3 regions of the Pantoea sp. X-Soil-ISGK-355 genome follow, and region 3 is predicted to be linked to each of the others. Evidence: predicted binding sites of a transcription regulator. Region 3 holds the regulator's gene; each other region holds the start of a gene.

Region 1 (6,715 bases), 320 kb from region 3:
GCGGTGAGTGCTCCTGCGCCCACTGGCGAATCGCCTGCATCGACATATCTTCCCGCTTCACTTCACCGCGGTCGATCAGCTCTTTACCGATACTGTGGTAGCCCCAGCCATTTTTACCGGCGTAACCAAAGAAGGTCATCGGGCGGCCATCGCCAAAGTCGACGTAACCACTGCCCTGCACATCCATCATGAAGTTATCAATTAGCGAGTTGCTGTAGGCAATGACGTAGCGGTCATCAAGTCCGCCACTATAGATAGAGGCGCGGCTCGGTAATTTCTCTCCGCGTTTGCGCGGCGGCATACGGTAGATCGGATACTGGAATTCGCCCTGCCGGGTGTAGCGCGCTTCCACGACCGGCGTGTAGTAACCGGTGAACTGCACATTACCGTAGTTGTCCGTGCCCTCCATCTGCCACGCGTTCAGGCCATACTGACGAAGCTGCCGGGTATCGGCGCCTGCCATCAGCCAGCTTTCAATTGCGCTGTAGGTGCCGTTCTGACGATTATAAAGAGCGGATGAGGCGGACTGAATCTGGCGCACCTGATCGCCAAAGTCTTTGCCATTAACCGGTGCGCCTTTAGCATTGGGCTGATTCACCAGCGCCAGCGGCTGTTCCAGTTTGCCATCTTTATATTGCTGACCGCGATCGGTCGGTTTAGAGCTACAGGCCGCCAGCAGCGTGATTAACGCGCCAGTGAGTGCATACTTCACCCAATGTGATTTCATTATCTTCTCTTTTTATAACTGTTCGCCCCGCGACGATAGCAAAGCCCCCGACAGAATGAAATGCATCCGCTTTGACCTGGCGCATATCAGTTCAATAATTAGCCATATGGTTGAATCCTTCAGCAACTGGCTGTTAATTTGGCTTTTATCTTTAAAAAGGGGTTGCATGAATTAGCGCGGAGAGTATAGTGCGCTTCCACGGACGCGGGGTGGAGCAGCCTGGTAGCTCGTCGGGCTCATAACCCGAAGGTCGTCGGTTCAAATCCGGCCCCCGCAACCAATACTTCTGCAGTAGTTTTCAGAAGTCACAGTGTGAGAAGTAAAAGTAATAGAAGCAATACGGACGCGGGGTGGAGCAGCCTGGTAGCTCGTCGGGCTCATAACCCGAAGGTCGTCGGTTCAAATCCGGCCCCCGCAACCAATACTTCTGCAGCAGTTTTACAGAAGTCACAATGTGAAAAAAGTATGATACGGACGCGGGGTGGAGCAGCCTGGTAGCTCGTCGGGCTCATAACCCGAAGGTCGTCGGTTCAAATCCGGCCCCCGCAACCAATCATTTAAACACCTGAAAGGGTGTTTTTTTGTTTCTGCCGTTCGCAAATTCCTCTCAGGCCTCTCCCCGCAGATAAATGCGCGGATAGTCGTGACTACCCGCACACCTTTACCGATGGGCCAGCGCCGCCCCACTCTTCACATAAGCCCTGATGCCTTCCAGAATTGCCTCTGCAACCTGATGCTGATAGCGGGTGGTTCGCAGCTTTCGCTCCTCTTCCACATTACTGATAAACGCGGTCTCTACCAGGATTGACGGGATATCCGGCGCTTTCAGCACCGCAAATCCCGCCTGATCCACGGTGCGTTTATGCAGATGGTTGATGCGCCCCATGCGATGCAGCACCTCTTTACCAAACCTGAGGCTGTCGTGAATCGTCTGACGCTGCACCATGTCGAACATGGTGTGATCAAGATAGCGGTCGCCGCTTTTGCTGACGCCGCCAATCAGGTCTGATTCATTCTGGGTCTGCGCCAGGAAACGGGCGGCGGCTGACGTGGCACCGCTGGTTGATAAGGCAAATACCGAAGAGCCGCGTGCTGCCCGACTGGTAAAGGCATCAGCATGAATAGACACAAAGAGATCGGCGCGCTGTTTACGGGCTTTGGCGACCCGGACACGCAGCGGAATAAAGACATCCTCGTTGCGCGTCATATAGGCTTTCATGTGGGACTCTTTATCGATCAGCGCTTTGAGTCGCCGTCCGATCTTCAGCACAATATCTTTCTCGCGCGTCTTATATTTGCCGTGCGCGCCAGGATCTTCTCCGCCATGGCCGGGATCAATCATGATGATAATCGGACGATCGCGTCCCGCTTTGCCGGGTAACGGCGCCTGCACCCCTTCATCCTTCTCCAGATCGCCCTGATTATAATCTTTCAGCAGGGCCAGCAGCGGATCGTCTTCCACATGGTCCTGGCTCGGGTAGAGATCGACCACCAGCCGGTGATTGATACCAGCGACCGGTGCCAGATTAAAGATCTTCGGTGCGACGTTGCGCTTCAGCTCCAGAACAACGCGCACCGTGTTGCTGTCGAACTGGCCGACCCGGGCATTTTTGATAAAGGGATCGTCGACCCGAACCTGCTTATCCACCCCTTTCAGGGTCGAATTAAGATGCAGGCCCTGAATATCGATTACCAGTCGTTCGGGATTGCTCAGCGCAAACTGCTTGTATTTCAGCGCGACACTGGACTCCAGCGTCATGCGCGAGTAAGTGGATGAGGGCCAGATACGCACCGCCACAATGTGGTTCTTTGCCGCCAGCCCTGTACGGCTGACGCTCAGCAACAGTAAGGCGCCTGTCCCCTGTAAAAATCGTCTGCGTGAAAAATGGGAATTACCGTCTGACATGCCGCTCCAGCTGCTGTGTTATGTCTAAAAAAGCGCCAGTTAATCAAATGGCGGCGAAAACTTTATCCAATCCGCAGGATGATGTCACCCTGGAAACCCCAAATAATGCAGGCTGTTAGCGGCTTTGACACCCATAAAAACGTAAATTTTCGTCAGGATTAAGGCTTGCAAAATCGGGCGTAAAAGAATAAAAATACAGAAAATACGAATAAACATTCACTGAGGGTTGGCCGTGAAGGAACGTAGTACCGAACTGGTTCAGGGTTTTCGCCATACCGTTCCCTATATCAATGCCCACCGGGGTAAAACCTTTGTCATCATGCTGGGTGGCGAAGCGATTGAGCATGAGAACTTCTCTGGCATCGTTAACGACATCGGCCTGCTGCACAGCCTGGGCATCCGCCTGGTGGTGGTTTATGGCGCACGGCCACAGATAGACGCCAGCCTGGCTCAGCAGCAACTGGAACCGGTTTATCATAAATTTACCCGGGTGACTGATGCGCAATCGCTGGAGTTAGTGAAGCAGGCTGCTGGTCGGTTGCAGTTAGATATCACTGCCCGCCTTTCAATGAGTCTTAACAATACCCCGCTGCAGGGCGCGCATATCAATGTGGTCAGCGGCAACTTCATTATTTCACAGCCGCTGGGCGTGGATGATGGCGTGGATTACTGCCACAGCGGGCGTATCCGTCGTATTGATGAAGAGGCGATTCATCGCCAGCTGGATAACGATGCCATCGTGCTGATGGGTCCGGTTGCAGTCTCTGTGACCGGCGAAAGCTTTAATCTGACGTCAGAAGAAGTGGCTACCCAGCTGGCAATTAAGCTCAAAGCGGAAAAAATGATCGGTTTCTGCTCCGAGCAGGGCGTGCTGAACAGCGATGGTGAAATCATCTCCGAGCTGTTCCCGAACGATGCACAGGCCCGCATCGACGAGATTGAAAAGGAAGGTGATTATCTTTCTGGTACGGTCCGCTTCCTGCGTGGCGCGGTGAAAGCCTGCCGCAGTGGCGTGCGCCGCAGCCATCTCATCAGCTATCAGGAAGATGGCGCGCTGTTGCAGGAGCTCTTCTCACGCGACGGTATCGGTACGCAGATCGTGATGGAGTCGGCCGAGCAGATCCGTCGCGCCAATATCAACGACATCGGCGGTATCCTCGAACTGATCCGTCCGCTGGAGCAACAAGGCATTCTGGTGCGTCGCTCACGTGAGCAACTGGAAATGGAGATAGATAAGTTCACGATTATTCAGCGCGACAATCTGACCATCGCCTGTGCCGCCCTCTATCCGTTTATGGATGAGAAGATTGGTGAAATGGCCTGTGTGGCGGTTCATCCTGACTATCGCAGCTCTTCACGCGGTGAGATGTTGCTGCAGCGCGTAGCGTTGCAGGCGAAGCAGATGGGACTGCAAAAGCTGTTTGTGTTAACCACGCGCAGCATCCACTGGTTCCAGGAGCGCGGCTTTACGCCGGTTGATATTGAGTCACTGCCCGAGAGTAAAAAAGAGATGTACAACTATCAGCGCCGTTCCAAGGTGCTGATGGCCGACCTCACCTGATTTCATCCCGAAGGGACAGGCCCCCGTTGTGGACTGTCCCCTTTTTCTCAGCTGGTTTCACCCAGTCGCTCCACCAGACCGCTGCGTCGCTGCGTCTGCAACTGCACGGCTCGCTGAAATACGCCCGGTTCGCTGTAAATAGTCAGTTGCTTACGTGCGCGGGTAATCGCGGTATACACCAGTTCGCGGGTCAGCACCGGCAGAAACTGCGTCGGCATCACCAGCGCAGTGTGGTCGAACTCCGACCCCTGCGATTTATGCACCGTCATTACCCAGGCCGTTTCATGTGAAGGTAACCGGCTCGGCTGGATCGCCTTGATTGACCCATCCGGCAGCGGGAAAAAGACCTTCAGGTTACCCTCTTCATCCCGCAGCGTAATGCCGATATCGCCATTAAACAGGCCGAGCGCGCTGTCATTTCGGGTAATCATCACAGGACGTCCTTCATACCAGCGGCTGCCCATGCCAGGACGCCGGATGCGCTGCAGTTGCATCAGTCGCTGCTCAATGCGCTGGTTCAGACCCTGCACGCCAAATGGCCCGTCACGGAGTGCACACAGCAGCTGATAACGACCAAATGCAGCAATCACCTCAGCAGGCGGTGCCTGTCGGCGGATAAGTTGCAGGAAGGGCTGATAGCCCTGTGCGACCTCATCCAGCATCACCTGATAGGCTTCCGCGCTGTTCAGCGTCTGAAAACTGACATCTTCATGGGCCGCAGCAAACACCGCCCTGACCTGCTCTGCATCACCACGATTGATCGCTTTTGCCAGCTGCCCGATGCCGGATGAAGCGTCAAAACGATAACTTTTCTGCAGCAGGCAGATGCTGTCACGCACGACTGGTGCCTGCCTGTTGTCACTGCCCTGCAGCGTGCAGCCAGTCAGCAGGGCAAGCTGTTCTGCCCGCGCCTGGCTGTAGCCGCTTTCCGTGCAGCGGCAGATGTCGCCCAGCACCGCACCCGCTTCAACCGAAGCGAGCTGATCGCGGTCGCCCAGAAACACCACGCGGGCATGGGCAGGCAGCGCGGCGATCAGCTTTGCCATCATCGAGAGATCGACCATTGACGCTTCATCCACTACCAGCACATCAAGATGCAGCGGATTGCCGGCATGGTAGCGTAACCGCTGGGTATCGGGCTGCGCGCCCAGCAGACGATGCAGCGTGGTGGCTTCGGCGGGAAAACGCCGCCGCTCTTCGTCGCTGACTACCAGTTCCTGCAGCGCCCGGCCCAGCGACTCGGTCAACCGTGCGGCAGCTTTACCGGTCGGTGCCGCGAGCTGAATCCGCAGCGCGCCGGGATTCAGGCGAATCAGGGCGGCGAGGAGTTTCGCCACGGTGGTGGTTTTACCGGTGCCCGGCCCGCCGGAAATGACCGCCGTCTTGCGGGTCAGCGCCACGGCCGCAGCAATTTTCTGCCAGTTCTCCGGCTGGTCGCCAAACAGGCTGTTCAGCACGTCTCCTGCGGCACGCATATCAAACGCAGTTTTGATTTCCTGTGCAGCAAAAAAGTCGGCGACCCGGCCTTCGCTGTACCATAGCCGATGCAGATATAAACGCTGGTTACTCAGCACCAGCGGTGTCACCCGGCTGCCGTCACTGACGGCCGACCAGTCTGCCAGGCGTGATGGCCAGTCATCCGGCGCGCCAGCCGCCTGCCAGATGGCCTGAGCCAGCGCAGGCTGACGCCCCGCAAACAGGCTATCTTCACAGAGGTTGCTCAGCGGTAAACAGACGTGCCCTTCTCCCGCCTCCGCGCTGACGCAGGCAGCCGCCAGCAGCAGCGCAGGCTGTGATTCTGTCGCCACCAGACGCGCAAACTGGATATCCAGCGGCCGCAGGAGACGCTTCTCAACCGCCTGCAGCAGCAGACTCAGCATGTCACTCATAACATCTCCCCGGTTTCACCAAACAACGCATCAATCTCTTCCACAAAAGCTTCGGAAGGCCGGGTAGCAAAAATGCCGTTGTCCGGCGAGCTGCCATCCATCCCGCGTAAAAACAGATAAAACACCCCGCCAAAATGTTGCTGATAGTTGTAGTCCGGCAGGCGATGCTGCAGATAGCGATGCAGCGCCAGCGTATAGAGCTGATACTGCAGATCGTAGCGGTGGCCAATCATCGCCTGCGCCATCGCTTCGGGGGTGTAAGCGGCGTGACTTTCCCCCAGCCAGTTCGATTTGTAATCCAGCAGATAATATTTTCCCTGCCAGCGGAAGACCAGATCGATAAAGCCCTTCAGCATGCCGCGCACCTGGCGAAAATCCAGCGGAGCGGCCTGCTGAGAAAGTGTATCGTGACGACGCAGCAGATCATCAAGATCCGCCGCCGTCAGAAGATTGTTGATCGGCAGATAAAACTCCATCTCGATGAGCCGTTCACTGCTTTTTATTGCCGACAGCGTCAGTCCCTCCGCATTGAGCGGCGTATGTAAGACCCGATCGATCCACTGTTCCAGAACCGGTAACCAGCTCAGTGGGTAACCATTGTGCTGCAGCTGATCCTCCAGCCAGATGCGATC
Region 2 (6,715 bases), 3.0 Mb from region 3:
ATTCTCCGGATCAAAAAAGATTGAATTTATATTGAACAACCACTTCAGCGGACAAACTGCGGGAACGCTGAGTTTTCCCCTGATTATTCAGATGCGGGGTCTCTTTACTGTTTTTATATGACCAGCCATAACCGGTCAGCGTGAATAGCGTCAGATTTTTGAAGGTGGGATGTTGATTACTGAATTGATTAATTAATGAAACCTCGCCGGTTCGCACAAGATTATTACGATAATGGAACTGGCCATAATTAAGCTGTATTCCGGTACTGATCCCCTTTGTAATTTCATACTGACTCAGAGAAACCAGTGCCAGCTCTCTATCGCGCATATAGTCTTTGCCCGCCGAAGTTAGTGACGTGAAACGTCCCCGGGTATTTTTAGTCAGGGGCCGGGCATAATATCCCACCGCCCTCTCCTTTGGAGCCGATGTCCAGCCAGCAGCCAGTCTCTGCGTCCAGGCGCCATGCTTCCAGGTCGTTTCCCCGACATAGTGCCACGCCTGTTTATCAAAGGTTCTCTTGCTGGCGGGCATCCTTCTATATTTCTCCAGCGCCTGGCTGCCATAGATTTGCGCGCCTAGTGACCAGTATGGCGAGAGGGTGTAGCCCGCCTCAATCACATGGCGGCGCTGATAGCGCTCAGCCTCGCCGAATGCGTAGGCAACCGCGTGACGTTCATCTTTGTAGCGCAGCGCAGCGGTGTAAATGGCGTCAATTTTTTGTCTGGCCTGGGTTTGCAACGCCAGCGTTTTTCCTGAATCATGCCGTATGGTTTTGTTAACGAAAGCAAGATCCAGCCGGGCATTCTGCCACGTCAGTGCTCCGCTATAGCCAGCATAGCTGTTGCGCGACAGGCGATCCGTGGTCGTCAGCACGCCGATATTTTTCAGTTCCTGCCAGCCTGCCTTTCCATCGAACCGTAGCCTGCGATTGCCGAGCTTTAGCTTAAGATAGCGCTGACTGAACTTGCTAAAGCCGTGGGCATCCCGCTTCTCCATGTTACCACCGCTGTCATAGAGCAGACCGCGCGTGGAGAAGTAGTCGCTTGACCCCAGGCGTACGGCGCGGGTATAAGTCGTATCAAATCCAAGCAGGTCCCACTGATAACCGGAACGAAAATCGACTGTCGCGGCCTGGCCCCAGGCATTGTGAACCGCGGTGGGCTGTGCTTCGTCCTCCTTGAGATACTTCCAATGGTTGCGCAGTTTGAAATCGAGCGCCGCGTCACCCCATAATTTATTCTGCGCGGAGGGGGCGTGAATGTCAGACGCCTTAACACTCCCCCCCAAAAAAAGCAGCAATAGTGAAAAAAATAAATGAAAATAGTATTTTTCTTTCATTTTTAAATCCTTCCCCTGGCGATAGTAAAAATCCGTCACGCCATGACAATAAGGGTGACCCGGTTCCGTTAACCCATAAAAAAACCCGACTCGCTGCCCTCTGTTAAAAAGGGTAGCGAGTCGGGTTTTGCTTAAAAAAATAACAATCCCGCACTGACTCCGGGACTATATTTATTTAACTTCAGAAAGTCAGCGTAAAAAAACCGTTATGTGATAGGTGGCACAAAATATCTTTGTACGTCAGTGTTACTTAAATTAAAGCGTTACACAGCACATTATATGAGACCACGCTGCACGGAAGAGAAATAAACGCGGTCAGGCATCCGGAAAAAGAGACACCCTGGCCAGGGCGTCCTCAGGGGTTTACCACGCAGGTACGCCGCTGTGAAAACGCAACTCCGTGTCCGGCTCGCTAATCAGCTTTGCTTCGACCCGGCCAATCGCCTGCACCCGCGGCGCAATATCCTTACCGGCAATCTGCGCCGCCAGCGTTAAATAGTCCTGATAATGCCGCGCCTCTGAGCGCAGCAGCGAAATATAGAACTTCGCCAGTTCATCATCAAGATACGGCGCCAGACTGGCGAAACGCTCGCAGGATCGCGCCTCAATGTAAGCACCACAAATCAGCTTATCCACCAGCGTCTCCGGCTCATGGGTGGTCACTTCGCGCAACAGCGATTTAGCATAGCGGCTGGAGGTGATCTTCTGATAGACCAGCCCGCGCGACTGCATAATTTCCCAGACCTGATAGAAGTGATGCAGCTCCTCTTTAATCAGTAGCACCATCTTCTCCACCAGCTCATCCGCCCACGGCAGCGCATTGCGCACAATGATGCGTTTCGTCAGGTTCTTATGGGCGTTGATAAAGTCGCTGTCGCCATCTTCCCGGAAGATAAAATCTTCATAGGGTTTCAGCCACGCCAGAATAGCGTCGCCGCTGGGTTTGTCGGCCACATATTTGCGGATCAGCCACACCGCAGTCTGGGCGGCTTTCAGCTCACACACCAGATGGTCGGTTAACAGCAGGGTCAGGTTTTCCGGCTTGCGCGCCTCATCAATCCAGGCCTGTGGCGTGCGGCAGTGCAGAAACTGATAGATCGGTTCGAGTAAGGGTGCGTAATTCATGATGTCAGAAAAGGGGTGGCAGAAGTGACAGGCGGAGAACTCTCCGCCCCGGCTACTTAGTGGCGAATACCATCATCATCTTCATCTTCGATGGCGTCGTCATCTTCGTCTTCATCTTCAGCATCAGGGTCTTCAAAATAGGTGCCCCAGCCGTCGTAGTCGACGTTGTACTTACCAATCAGGTTCACCAGCTGCTCAACCTGCACATCGATCAGTTCAGGCTTCAGCGCAGATTCGCTGATGATGTCGACGCACATCACGGTGGTGCCATCTTCCAGCTCCAGCTCTTCCGGCTCGGTCACTTCATAACCCAGCTTGAACGCATCAACGGCCGCTTTTTCCAGCGAATCAAAATTATTGCATGAGAGATGATGCTCGATGGTATAGAGCGCATCAGGATCGCTGCCATCCTCCAGCAGCTCTTCGATAATCTGCCGCGTCTCTTCCTGCTGCTCTTCCAGTAATGCTTCATATGCCATGACAATGTCCTCTCTGAGTTCGGCAATAATCAATTATTTTCCCACACTGCCTGTCGCGCCACTACACAAAACGAAAAGTTTATTAGCTCCAGACTTGAAAATGAATATTCATACGGTTAAATTGAATTTTAATTCATTTTAATGATTACCGGAGTGTTGTATGAGTCAGCTGTATCAGCGCCATTTCCTCAGGCTTCTGGATTTTACTCCCGCCGAAATTGATCACCTGCTTTCCCTGTCCGCTGAGTTGAAACAGGCGAAAAAAAGCGCCAGCGAAGTGCAGTATCTGAAAGGCAAAAACATCGCGCTCATCTTCGAAAAAGACTCGACCCGTACCCGATGCTCTTTCGAAGTTGCCGCTTACGATCAGGGTGCAAACGTGACTTATCTTGGCCCGAGTGGCAGTCAGATCGGCCATAAAGAGTCAATGCGCGACACCGCGCGGGTGCTGGGCCGCATGTACGATGGCATTCAGTATCGCGGTTACGGTCAGGAGCTGGTGGAGACGCTGGCAGAACACGCCGGTGTGCCGGTGTGGAACGGTCTGACCACCGAGTTTCACCCAACCCAGCTGCTGGCTGACCTGCTGACCATGCAGGAACATCTGCCAGGCAAAAAACTCAGCGAAATGACACTGGTTTATGTGGGCGATGCGCGCAACAACATGGGTAACACCATGCTGGAAGCCGCCGCACAGGTCGGTCTGGATCTGCGTCTGGTGGCACCGAAGAGCTGCTGGCCAGAGGACGAACTGGTGGCGCAGTGCCGGAAAGCCGCACAGCAGACCGGTGGGAAAATTATCCTCACCGACAATATTGCCGACGGTGTGAAAGGCGCTGACTTTATCTACACCGATGTCTGGGTGTCGATGGGCGAAGCCAAAGCGGTGTGGGCCGAGCGTATTGCGCTGCTGCGTGACTATCAGGTTAACCGGGCGATGCTCGATCTGACCGGCAACCCGCAGGTTAAATTCCTGCACTGTCTGCCCGCCTTCCACGACGATCAGACCACGCTGGGCCAGCAGATGGCGGAACAGTACGATCTGCCCAACGGCATGGAAGTGAGCAACGAGGTGTTCGAATCACCACACAGCATTGTGTTCGACCAGGCTGAGAACCGGATGCACACGATTAAAGCGGTAATGGTGGCCACGCTGGGCCAGCGCTGACCGATCCACTCCAGAGGCGCAAACGTTTTCCTCTTGCTGACCCACCGCGAACGGGTATAATGCGGCCCAATTTGCCGGAGGAAATATGCGACAGCACAGCGGACAATTTGACGCTCAATCACGCCTGACCGCAGGCGGCGCTGCTGTTTCTTTCGGTCATCGACCCGATCTTAAAAAAGCCCCTTAAGCAGGGGCTTTTTTTTGTCCGCAATCCGGCCGCGCAGAGGAGAGAGCTATGGCTAACCCGCTATATCGCAAGCACATTATTTCAATCAACGACCTCAGTCGTGAAGAGCTGGAACTGGCACTGGACACCGCCGCAAAGCTTAAAGCCCATCCGCAGCCGGAACTGCTGAAGCACAAGGTGATCGCCAGCTGCTTCTTTGAGGCGTCGACCCGTACCCGCCTGTCGTTTGAAACCGCCATTCATCGCCTCGGCGCGTCAGCGGTGGGCTTTGCCGACGGCAGTAATACGTCGCTGGGCAAGAAAGGCGAAACGCTGGCCGACACTATTTCAGTAATCAGTACCTACGTTGATGCGATCGTGATGCGTCATCCGCAGGAGGGCGCGGCGCGACTGGCGACCGAATTCTCCGGCGGCATCCCGATTCTCAACGCCGGTGACGGCGCGAACCAGCATCCGACCCAGACGCTGCTCGATCTCTTCACCATTCAGGAGACGCAGAGCCGTCTTAATCAGCTGAATGTGGCGATGGTCGGCGACCTGAAATATGGCCGTACCGTCCACTCCCTGACGCAGGCACTGGCAAAGTTTGACGGCAACCGCTTCTTCTTCATCGCGCCCGATGCGCTGGCGATGCCAGCCTATATCACCGATATGCTGGATGAGAAGAACATCGCCTGGTCACGGCATGACAGCTTTGAAGAGGTGATGCCGCAGCTTGATATCCTTTACATGACGCGGGTGCAGAAAGAGCGGCTCGACCCGTCCGAATATGCCAACGTCAAAGCACAGTTCATTCTGCGCGCTGCCGACCTCAGCACAGCGCGCGACAATATGAAGGTGCTGCACCCGCTGCCACGCATCGATGAAATCACCACCGATGTCGATAAAACCCCGTATGCCTGGTATTTCCAGCAGGCGGGTAATGGCATCTATGCGCGCCAGGCTCTGCTGGCACTGGTTTTAAACAGCGAACTCGCCCTGTAAGGAGACCCCCCATGACGCAGGACAACAAATTGCAGGTCGAAGCGATCAAGCGCGGCACGGTCATCGACCATATTCCGGCGCAGATCGGCTTTAAACTGCTCTCCCTGTTCCGGCTGACCGAAACCGATCAGCGCATTACCATCGGTCTGAATCTGCCGTCGGGCGAGATGGGCCGCAAAGATCTGATCAAGATTGAGAACACCTTTCTCACCGACGATCAGGTGAATCAGCTGGCGGTCTATGCGCCGCACGCCACGGTTAACCGCATCGACGACTACGAAGTGGTGGCGAAGATCGCCCCGACGCTGCCGGATCACGTTGAACGGGTGCTGACCTGCCCGAACAGCAACTGCATCAGCCGCAGCGAGCCGGTCTTCTCCAGCTTTGCCGTGAAGCAGCGCGCCGACGATGTGTATCTGAAGTGCAAATATTGCGAGAAAGAGTTCGCCCGCCATGTGGTGCTGGGTCACTGGTAATCGCCCTGCCCGACCTTATAATGGGCAATACCGGCGGCATCGCCGCCTGACGACATAATCAAAGGAGCCATGATGTCTCGTGAAATCAGTACTGAAAAAGCCCCTGCCGCTATCGGTCCCTATGTTCAGGGTGTCGATCTGGGCAGCATGATCATTACCTCTGGCCAGATCCCGGTGGATCCGGCGACCGGCCAGGTGGCAGATGACATTGCCGCACAGGCACGTCAGTCACTGGAAAATGTGAAGGCGATTGTTGAAGCCGCGGGTCTGAAGGTGGGTGACATCGTGAAGACCACGGTGTTCGTGAAGGACCTGAATGATTTCGCCACGGTCAACGCGACGTATGAAGCGTTTTTCACCGAGCATGAGGCTCACTTCCCGGCGCGTTCCTGTGTCGAGGTGGCGCGTCTGCCAAAAGATGTGAAGATCGAAATCGAAGCGATTGCCGTCCGTCGCTAAGCCTCACGCCGCCTCTGCCCGCGTAAGCCGGAGAGAGGCGGCGAATTCGTTACCGCTTAGCCGGTCGCCACAGCCACAGCACCGTAATCGCCAGCGCAAACAGCACGCCAAAACCGACGCCCGTCGCCACCGCAGGTGCACCCGCTTTTATCGCCAGCGTATAGAGCCCCAGCATGATCAGCATGGCGCTGTTCTCACCCAGGTTCTGAACCGCAATCGCATTGCCTGACCCGACGCTCTCTTTGCCGCGCGCCTGCAGCAGCGCATTCAGGGGGACCACAAAGAAACCGCCCAGCGCACCAATCAGCATCAGCACTAAATAAGCATTCATCAGGGAGTGCTGCAGCGCGAAGACCACCACCATCACGCCAATCAGCACACCGGCCGGCATGCAGCGACGCACGGTCTCCAGCGTGACCAGCTTCGCCGCCGCTGCCGCGCCAATCACAATGCCGATCGCCACCATGGCATTCAGGGTGGTTGGCGTGGTGTTGTCAT
Region 3 (6,715 bases):
TAACCGCGAACTCTCTGTTGCGCTGAATCAGCAGGCGCAGCGTATGGATCTGGTGGCATCGCAGCAGCGGCTGGCCACCAACCAGATTATTCAGGTCCGTCAGGCGCTCTCTACGTTGAGAGAACAGTCGCAGTGGCTGGGCGCCTCTAATCTGCTGGGCGAAGCGCTTCGGGCGCAGGTCGCGCGTCTGCCGGAGATGCCTAAGTCTCAGCAGATTGATAATGAGATGGCACAGCTTCGCGTACAGCGTCTCTATTACGAAGATCTGCTGGAGCGTCAGGAGACGCTGCGCAAAGGACGGCAGGCAGATGGTCAGCCCTTCACTGCAGAACAGAAGCGTATTCTTGATGCGCAGCTACGCACCCAGCGTGAACTGCTCAACTCCCTGATCTCCGGCTGTGACACCCTGATCCTGGAGATCACTAAGCTCAAGGTCGGCAACACCCAGCTGCAGGATGCGCTGACGGAAGTCAAAGACGCGACGCACCGCTATCTGTTCTGGACCGCTGACGTCAGTCCGATCGGTCTGAGTTATCCGCTGGATCTGGCTAAAGATCTTTCCCGCCTGCTGTCGCTGGATACGCTGGGCCAGCTTGGCAAAGCCATGGCGATGATGTTTACCAGCCGCAACTCGGTGCTGCCGATTATTGGTGCCCTGCTGCTGGTCGGTTTCAGCATCAGTTCGCGCCGCCACTTCAATGCCTTTCTTGAACGTTCTGCCAGCAAAGTCGGCAAGGTCACCCAGGATCGTTTCCGCCTGACTATTCGTACCGTGTTCTGGTCGATTCTGGTGGCGCTGCCGCTGCCGGTGTTATGGGGCGCACTGGGTTACGGCTTGCAGAACGCCTGGCCCTACCCTATCGCCGTGGCGATTGGCGATGGCATTACCGCCACGCTGCCGCTGCTGTGGGCATTTATGATCAGTGCCGCCTTTGCCCGCCCGAATGGTCTGTTCATTGTGCATTTCCGCTGGCCGCAGAACCGGGTAGCGCGCGCCATGCGCTACTACTCGCTGAGCATCGGCCTGATTGTGCCGCTGATTATGCTGCTGATCGCCTTTGGCAACCTGGAAGATCGGCAGTTCTCCTCGTCGCTGGGTCGCCTCTGTTTCATCCTGATCTGCGGAGCAATCAGCATTGTTACGGTAAGCCTGAAGCGATCCGGTATTCCGCTCTATCTCGATAAAGAGGGGAATGGCGAGAATATGGTGAACCGGATGCTGTGGAACCTGATGATCGCCATGCCGCTGATGGCTGCCCTCGCCTCCGCAGTGGGATATCTGGCGACCGCGCAGGCGCTGCTGGCGCGACTGGAAACCTCAGTCGCCATCTGGTTCCTGCTGCTGGTTATCTATCACATTATCCGGCGCTGGATGCTGATTCAGCGTCGCCGTCTTGGTTTTGACCGCGCCCGTCAGCGCCGTGCCGATATGCTGGCTAACCGGGCGCGTAGTGAAGAAGAGAAAGAGCAAAGCGCGCTGAATACCGACGCGATTGAAATCGAAGAACCGGTGATTGATCTCGATGCGATCAGTGCGCAGTCGCTGCGGCTGGTGCGTTCTATCCTGACGCTGATTGCCCTGGTCTCGGTGATCGTGCTGTGGTCAGAAATTCACTCGGCTTTCGGCTTCCTGGAGAATATTCAGCTGTGGGATGTCAGTACGTCCGTACAGGGCGTGGAGTCGATTCAGCCAATCACCCTTGGTTCAGTACTGATTGCTATTCTGGTGTTTATCATCACCACTCAGCTGGTGCGCAATATGCCCGCGCTGCTTGAGCTGGCACTGTTGCAGCATCTTAATCTGACGCCGGGTACCGGTTACGCCATTACCACACTGACCAAATATCTGCTGCTGTTGATTGGCGGGCTGATTGGTTTCTCCATGATTGGTATTGAATGGTCGAAGCTACAGTGGCTGGTGGCCGCACTGGGTGTGGGACTCGGGTTTGGTTTGCAGGAGATTTTTGCCAACTTTATCTCCGGTCTGATTATCCTGTTCGAAAAGCCCATTCGTATCGGCGATACTGTGACGATCCGCGACCTGACCGGCAGCATCACTCGTATTAATACGCGTGCTACCACCATTACCGACTGGGACCGCAAAGAGATCATCGTGCCAAACAAGGCCTTTATCACCGAGCAGTTTATTAACTGGTCGCTGTCCGATTCCGTAACGCGTGTGGTGCTCACCATCCCGGCCCCGGCCAAAGTCAGCAGTGAACAGGTAACCACCATTCTGGTTCAGGCGGCTGAGCGCTGCAGTTATGTGCTTGATACGCCACAGCCGGAAGCCTTCCTCGTCGATTTGCAGCAGGGGATTCAGTTGTTTGAGATCAGGGTACATGCTGCAGAGATGGGGCACCGTATGCCGCTGCGTCATGAACTGCACCAGCTGATTCTGCTCGGATTTGAACAACACGGTATTGAAATGCCGTTCCCACCATTCCAGATGCGCATGGAAACCCTGGGCAAGAAGCTCCCTGCCAGCAACGGTACGCCCGCAGCCCGCGCCTTCAAATCTGGCGGCCTGTAATGAAAACGCCCGGCAAAGCCGGGCGTTATTGCAAGTCTGATCCGTCAGTTACGGCTTAACGAACTCTTCACCCTGAGCAATATCTTTCTTCAGCGTATCGAGCATGCCTGACAGCGCCTGTTGTTCGAAAGCGCTGAGTGTGCCAATTGGTCTGCGTTCAGCAATCCCGTTTTTACCGAGCAGCAGCGGCTGAGAGAAGAAGCGGGCATATTCGCCCTCGCCTTCCACGTAAGCACACTCTATAACATTCGCCTCGCCCTTCAGCGCACGTACCAGTGATAAACCGAAACGTGCAGCCGCCTGGCCCATCGACAGCGTGGCCGATCCGCCACCCGCTTTAGCTTCCACCACTTCTGTGCCGGCGTTCTGAATGCGTTTGGTTAAATCAGCCACTTCCTGATCGCTGAAGCTGACGCCTTTGACCTGTGACAGCAGCGGCAGAATGGTTACGCCAGAGTGGCCGCCAATCACCGGCACTTCCACCTGATCCGGCTGCTTACCTTTCAGCGCGGCCACAAAGGTGTTAGCACGAATAATGTCCAGCGTGGTTACACCGAACAGACGGTTTTTGTCGTAAACGCCGTGCTTTTTCAGCACTTCTGCCGCGATAGCAACAGTGGTATTGACCGGATTGGTAATCACGCCAATCAGCGCTTTAGGGGCCGTGGTGGCAACCTGCTCAATCAGGTTACGAACAATGCCTGCGTTTACATTAAACAGGTCCGCGCGATCCATACCGGGTTTACGTGCGACGCCAGCAGAAATCAGTACCACATCGGCACCCTGTAAGGCAGGCGTGGCGTCTTCTCCACTAAAACCTTCAATAGCTACAGCAGTAGGAATATGGCTGAGATCAACGGCAACGCCAGGCGTAACCGGCGCAATGTCATACAGTGAGAGTTCTGAACCTGCGGGAAGCTGGGTTTTGAGCAGAAGTGCGAGCGCCTGGCCTATGCCGCCAGCGGCACCGAGAACGGCAACTTTCATTCTTAACTCCTTATTAAGGTGGGGCAGAGATGGGCCGAAATTCTATCTGTGTCAGACCTTAATCAACTGCTCAGGCGATGATAAATATCCGCTGTTAATTCTACGTGTTTTCACACTTGCTCGCCGGATTCAAAAGTTACTTATCATTGCGCCTGAATGACCGACAACTTTGCCGTCGTCAGACAGAGAACGGCTGTGTGCGTTTTCTGTTACTACTTTTGATACTACACCACCAATAATATAACAACTTTGCAACCTTCGCCTTTCGGGGCTGTGACGGGGGTTTTGGTCTGAGCGAATTTATTTGCTATTATCGCCGCCCGCTAGCCGCCCGAACTCTGCTCACCAATCGACCGATTGCATAAAAATGCATTTAAATGCATAATCACCACTCTGCCGCGGGCGGATGCGCGGTTATTCTCTCTATTTATTGGTAACCTATGCGAAACCCATCGAAACAAGACGATCTGATCAAGGCTTTCAAGGCCTTATTAAAAGAAGAAAAATTCAGTTCCCAGGGCGAAATTGTTCAGGCGCTTCAGGATGAGGGCTTTGAAAATATCAATCAGTCCAAAGTCTCGCGGATGCTGACCAAGTTTGGCGCAGTACGCACCCGTAATGCCAGGATGGAAATGGTCTATTGCCTGCCCGCTGAACTGGGCGTGCCGACCACCACCAGCCCGTTAAAAAACCTGGTACTGGATATCGACTACAACGATGCGCTGGTGGTGATTCATACCAGTCCGGGCGCAGCACAGCTGATTGCACGTATGCTGGATTCGCTGGGCAAAGCGCATGGGATTCTTGGCACGATCGCTGGCGATGACACAATCTTTATTACCCGTGCGCGCGACTTTACGGTTAAGCAGCTGCACAGCGCGATCCTCAACCTGTTTGAACAGGAACTCTGACCGCTGACTGACGGCCTGCTATCCTGCCCCAGGTCGTCAGTTTGTTCTCTCTGCCCATAGTTTTGCGTCACACTGCTCCGCTGTTTAATACTGATAAGCCTGATTCAATACACCTGACTCTTGGTCAGATCGTTTACTCTGCTTAACCTTCTGCGCTATTTTACACTGCTTTACATCACTGATCCGGCACCATTGCCCGGATCCAGATCAAACTCCAGCCCAATACGCTTCATAGTTTCGCACTAAACGTCAAAGTGATCTATCTCACTGTTTTTGTAATTAAAATCGTCTTAAAGGCTATTTTTTATGCTGTTTTTATAACGTTAAGTTATTAAAAGTAGGCATAAAGATAAAGAATCACAAAAAAACATTATTAGCCGGGTATTAATTTCTATCGTTATTAGTTCTATACTTCTTTTCGTGATGCAAATCACACTAACTAGAAAGATAAAAATAGACGACGAGGAAATATCTATGAACGTAAAAACTACCATCGCTACCCTGAGCATTCTCTCTGCACTCTCATTTGGTGCAGTAGCAGCAGAATCTATTGATGCCGCGCAGGCACAGGATCTGCAGGCTGTCGGCACCATCAGTGTCAGCGGCGTCGCGGGTTCACCGATGGATATCAAACAGAAGCTCAGTGACAAAGCGGATCAGCAGGGCGCAAAAGCCTATCGCGTGATCGAGGCTTACAACAACGGCAATTATCACGCTACCGCCGCGTTGTATAACTAAACCCAATAATGCCAGCAGCTTTCTGTCTGACGCGCCTTTTTGCGCTCCGGAGAGCTGAAGCAAAATCTTCAGGAGAGTTGACCATGAAAACTAAATTAGCAATTGCTGCTCTTAGTCTGGCGTCCCTGTTCTCAGTGGGTGCCAGCGCCGCCAGCCTGGTATCGAATGAACAGGCGCAGGGTTTGCAGCCCATGAATCAGACCATCAGCATCGGTGGACGTAACGGCGACCAGACGCATATCCGTCAGGTGCTGTCAGAGAAAGCAGATGCACAGGGCGCAAGCCACTATCGCATCATTGAAAACAACCAGGACAACACCTGGCATGTCACCGCTGAGCTTTATAAATAATTAACTGTGATGACGTCTGAAGGCGCATAACAAATATCGACGACCCGCCCTTACGAGTAACCGCAGGTTGTTGAATGTAATGAGGAGATAATCATGAATATCAAAACAACCATTGCTACAGTCAGTCTGCTTTCCGTTATTGCGTTCGGCGCTTCTGCCGCACAGCTGGTAACCGGCGATCAGGCGCAGAATCTGCAGCCTGCGGGTACCGTGACCATCAGTGGAACCGCGGGATCACCGATGGATTACCGCGCAGAGCTTTCACAGAAAGCGGATGAGCAGGGTGCCAGCGCCTATAAAGTGATCGAGGCGCGTACCGGTGATAACTATCACATCACCGCACAGCTTTATAAGTAATTCCTCGTCAGATTAATGACGAACCCTTTGGCCCCGCTCGCCGGGGCCTTTTTTCATCTGATGTATTATCTGACATTAAAGTGCAGCCGGCCTTCCAGCTCCTCTTCCGCTTCATCAAATAACAGAATCAGCGCGCCATAACGCCGTCGCTGTCCTCTACCCAGATTGACAAACTCAATCTCCAGCGGCATCGGTAACAGATCCCCTGTCACAACATCCCACAATCCATCCAGATCGCAGATGCGGCGCTCCTCCAGCGCAAATCGCTCGCTGAACTGGCGAAAGAAATGGGCCTGGTCGACTATTTCATTAAAATCAAAACGCTCGATTTTCATGCTGACGGCTCCCATGCTCCGTCTGCGGGCGACCTCTGCCGCCCGTTCATGCCGTTAGCTCAAACCGCCCAGGTGCAGCGCTTTGACCTCCAGATACTCTTCCATACCCAGTACCGAACCTTCGCGGCCCAGACCCGACTCTTTCACCCCACCAAACGGCGCCAGCTCGGTGGAAACGGCACATTCGTTAATGCCGATCATGCCGCTTTCCAGCGCCGCTGAAACGCGAAACACCCGTTGCAGATTCTGGGTATAAAAGTAAGCAGCAAGGCCGAATGGCGTATCATTAGCGCGGCGGATGACGTCATCTTCATCATCAAAGCGGAAACAGGCAGCCACCGGACCAAAGGTCTCTTCCTGCGCAAGCTGCATGCCTTCATGCGCCTCGGTAATGACCGTAGGCTGCCAGAAGTTGCCACCCAGCGCATGGCGCTCACCACCTGCCAGTAGTTTGCCGCCTTTTGCTACCGCGTCTTTAACGTGCTGCTCAACTTTTTCCACCGC

What was found. Region 3 encodes ArgR, which controls arginine synthesis, uptake and breakdown. Its sites were predicted from a motif close to ANTGAATAAAAATACANT; they were not measured.
Region 1: the regulator ArgR is predicted to act here: its motif matches at 2,816-2,833, upstream of argA (amino-acid N-acetyltransferase).
Region 2: the regulator ArgR is predicted to act here: its motif matches at 3,064-3,081, upstream of argF (ornithine carbamoyltransferase).

The regions. Positions count from the first base shown of each region.
Region 1 is NZ_AP035971.1:3,262,010-3,268,724, forward strand. It holds gene mltA (murein transglycosylase A) at 1-727, opposite strand, end outside; tRNA gene AC6I8J_RS14945 (tRNA-Met) at 931-1,007, shown strand; tRNA gene AC6I8J_RS14950 (tRNA-Met) at 1,072-1,148, shown strand; tRNA gene AC6I8J_RS14955 (tRNA-Met) at 1,203-1,279, shown strand; gene amiC (N-acetylmuramoyl-L-alanine amidase AmiC) at 1,389-2,633, opposite strand; gene argA (amino-acid N-acetyltransferase) at 2,866-4,194, shown strand; gene recD (exodeoxyribonuclease V subunit alpha) at 4,242-6,083, opposite strand; gene recB (exodeoxyribonuclease V subunit beta) at 6,080-6,715, opposite strand, start outside.
Region 2 is NZ_AP035971.1:545,511-552,225, reverse strand. It holds gene AC6I8J_RS02430 (OprD family porin) at 11-1,378, opposite strand; gene miaE (tRNA isopentenyl-2-thiomethyl-A-37 hydroxylase MiaE) at 1,703-2,464, opposite strand; gene rraB (ribonuclease E inhibitor RraB) at 2,521-2,943, opposite strand; gene argF (ornithine carbamoyltransferase) at 3,104-4,111, shown strand; gene pyrB (aspartate carbamoyltransferase) at 4,347-5,282, shown strand; gene pyrI (aspartate carbamoyltransferase regulatory subunit) at 5,294-5,758, shown strand; gene ridA (2-iminobutanoate/2-iminopropanoate deaminase) at 5,831-6,217, shown strand; gene lplT (lysophospholipid transporter LplT) at 6,267-6,715, opposite strand, start outside.
Region 3 is NZ_AP035971.1:3,581,664-3,588,378, forward strand. It holds gene mscM (miniconductance mechanosensitive channel MscM) at 1-2,533, shown strand, start outside; gene mdh (malate dehydrogenase) at 2,582-3,520, opposite strand; gene argR (transcriptional regulator ArgR) at 3,961-4,431, shown strand; gene yhcN (peroxide/acid stress response protein YhcN) at 4,906-5,169, shown strand; gene AC6I8J_RS16420 (YdgH/BhsA/McbA-like domain containing protein) at 5,253-5,519, shown strand; gene yhcN (peroxide/acid stress response protein YhcN) at 5,613-5,876, shown strand; gene AC6I8J_RS16430 (barstar family protein) at 5,942-6,211, opposite strand; gene AC6I8J_RS16435 (NAD-dependent succinate-semialdehyde dehydrogenase) at 6,266-6,715, opposite strand, start outside.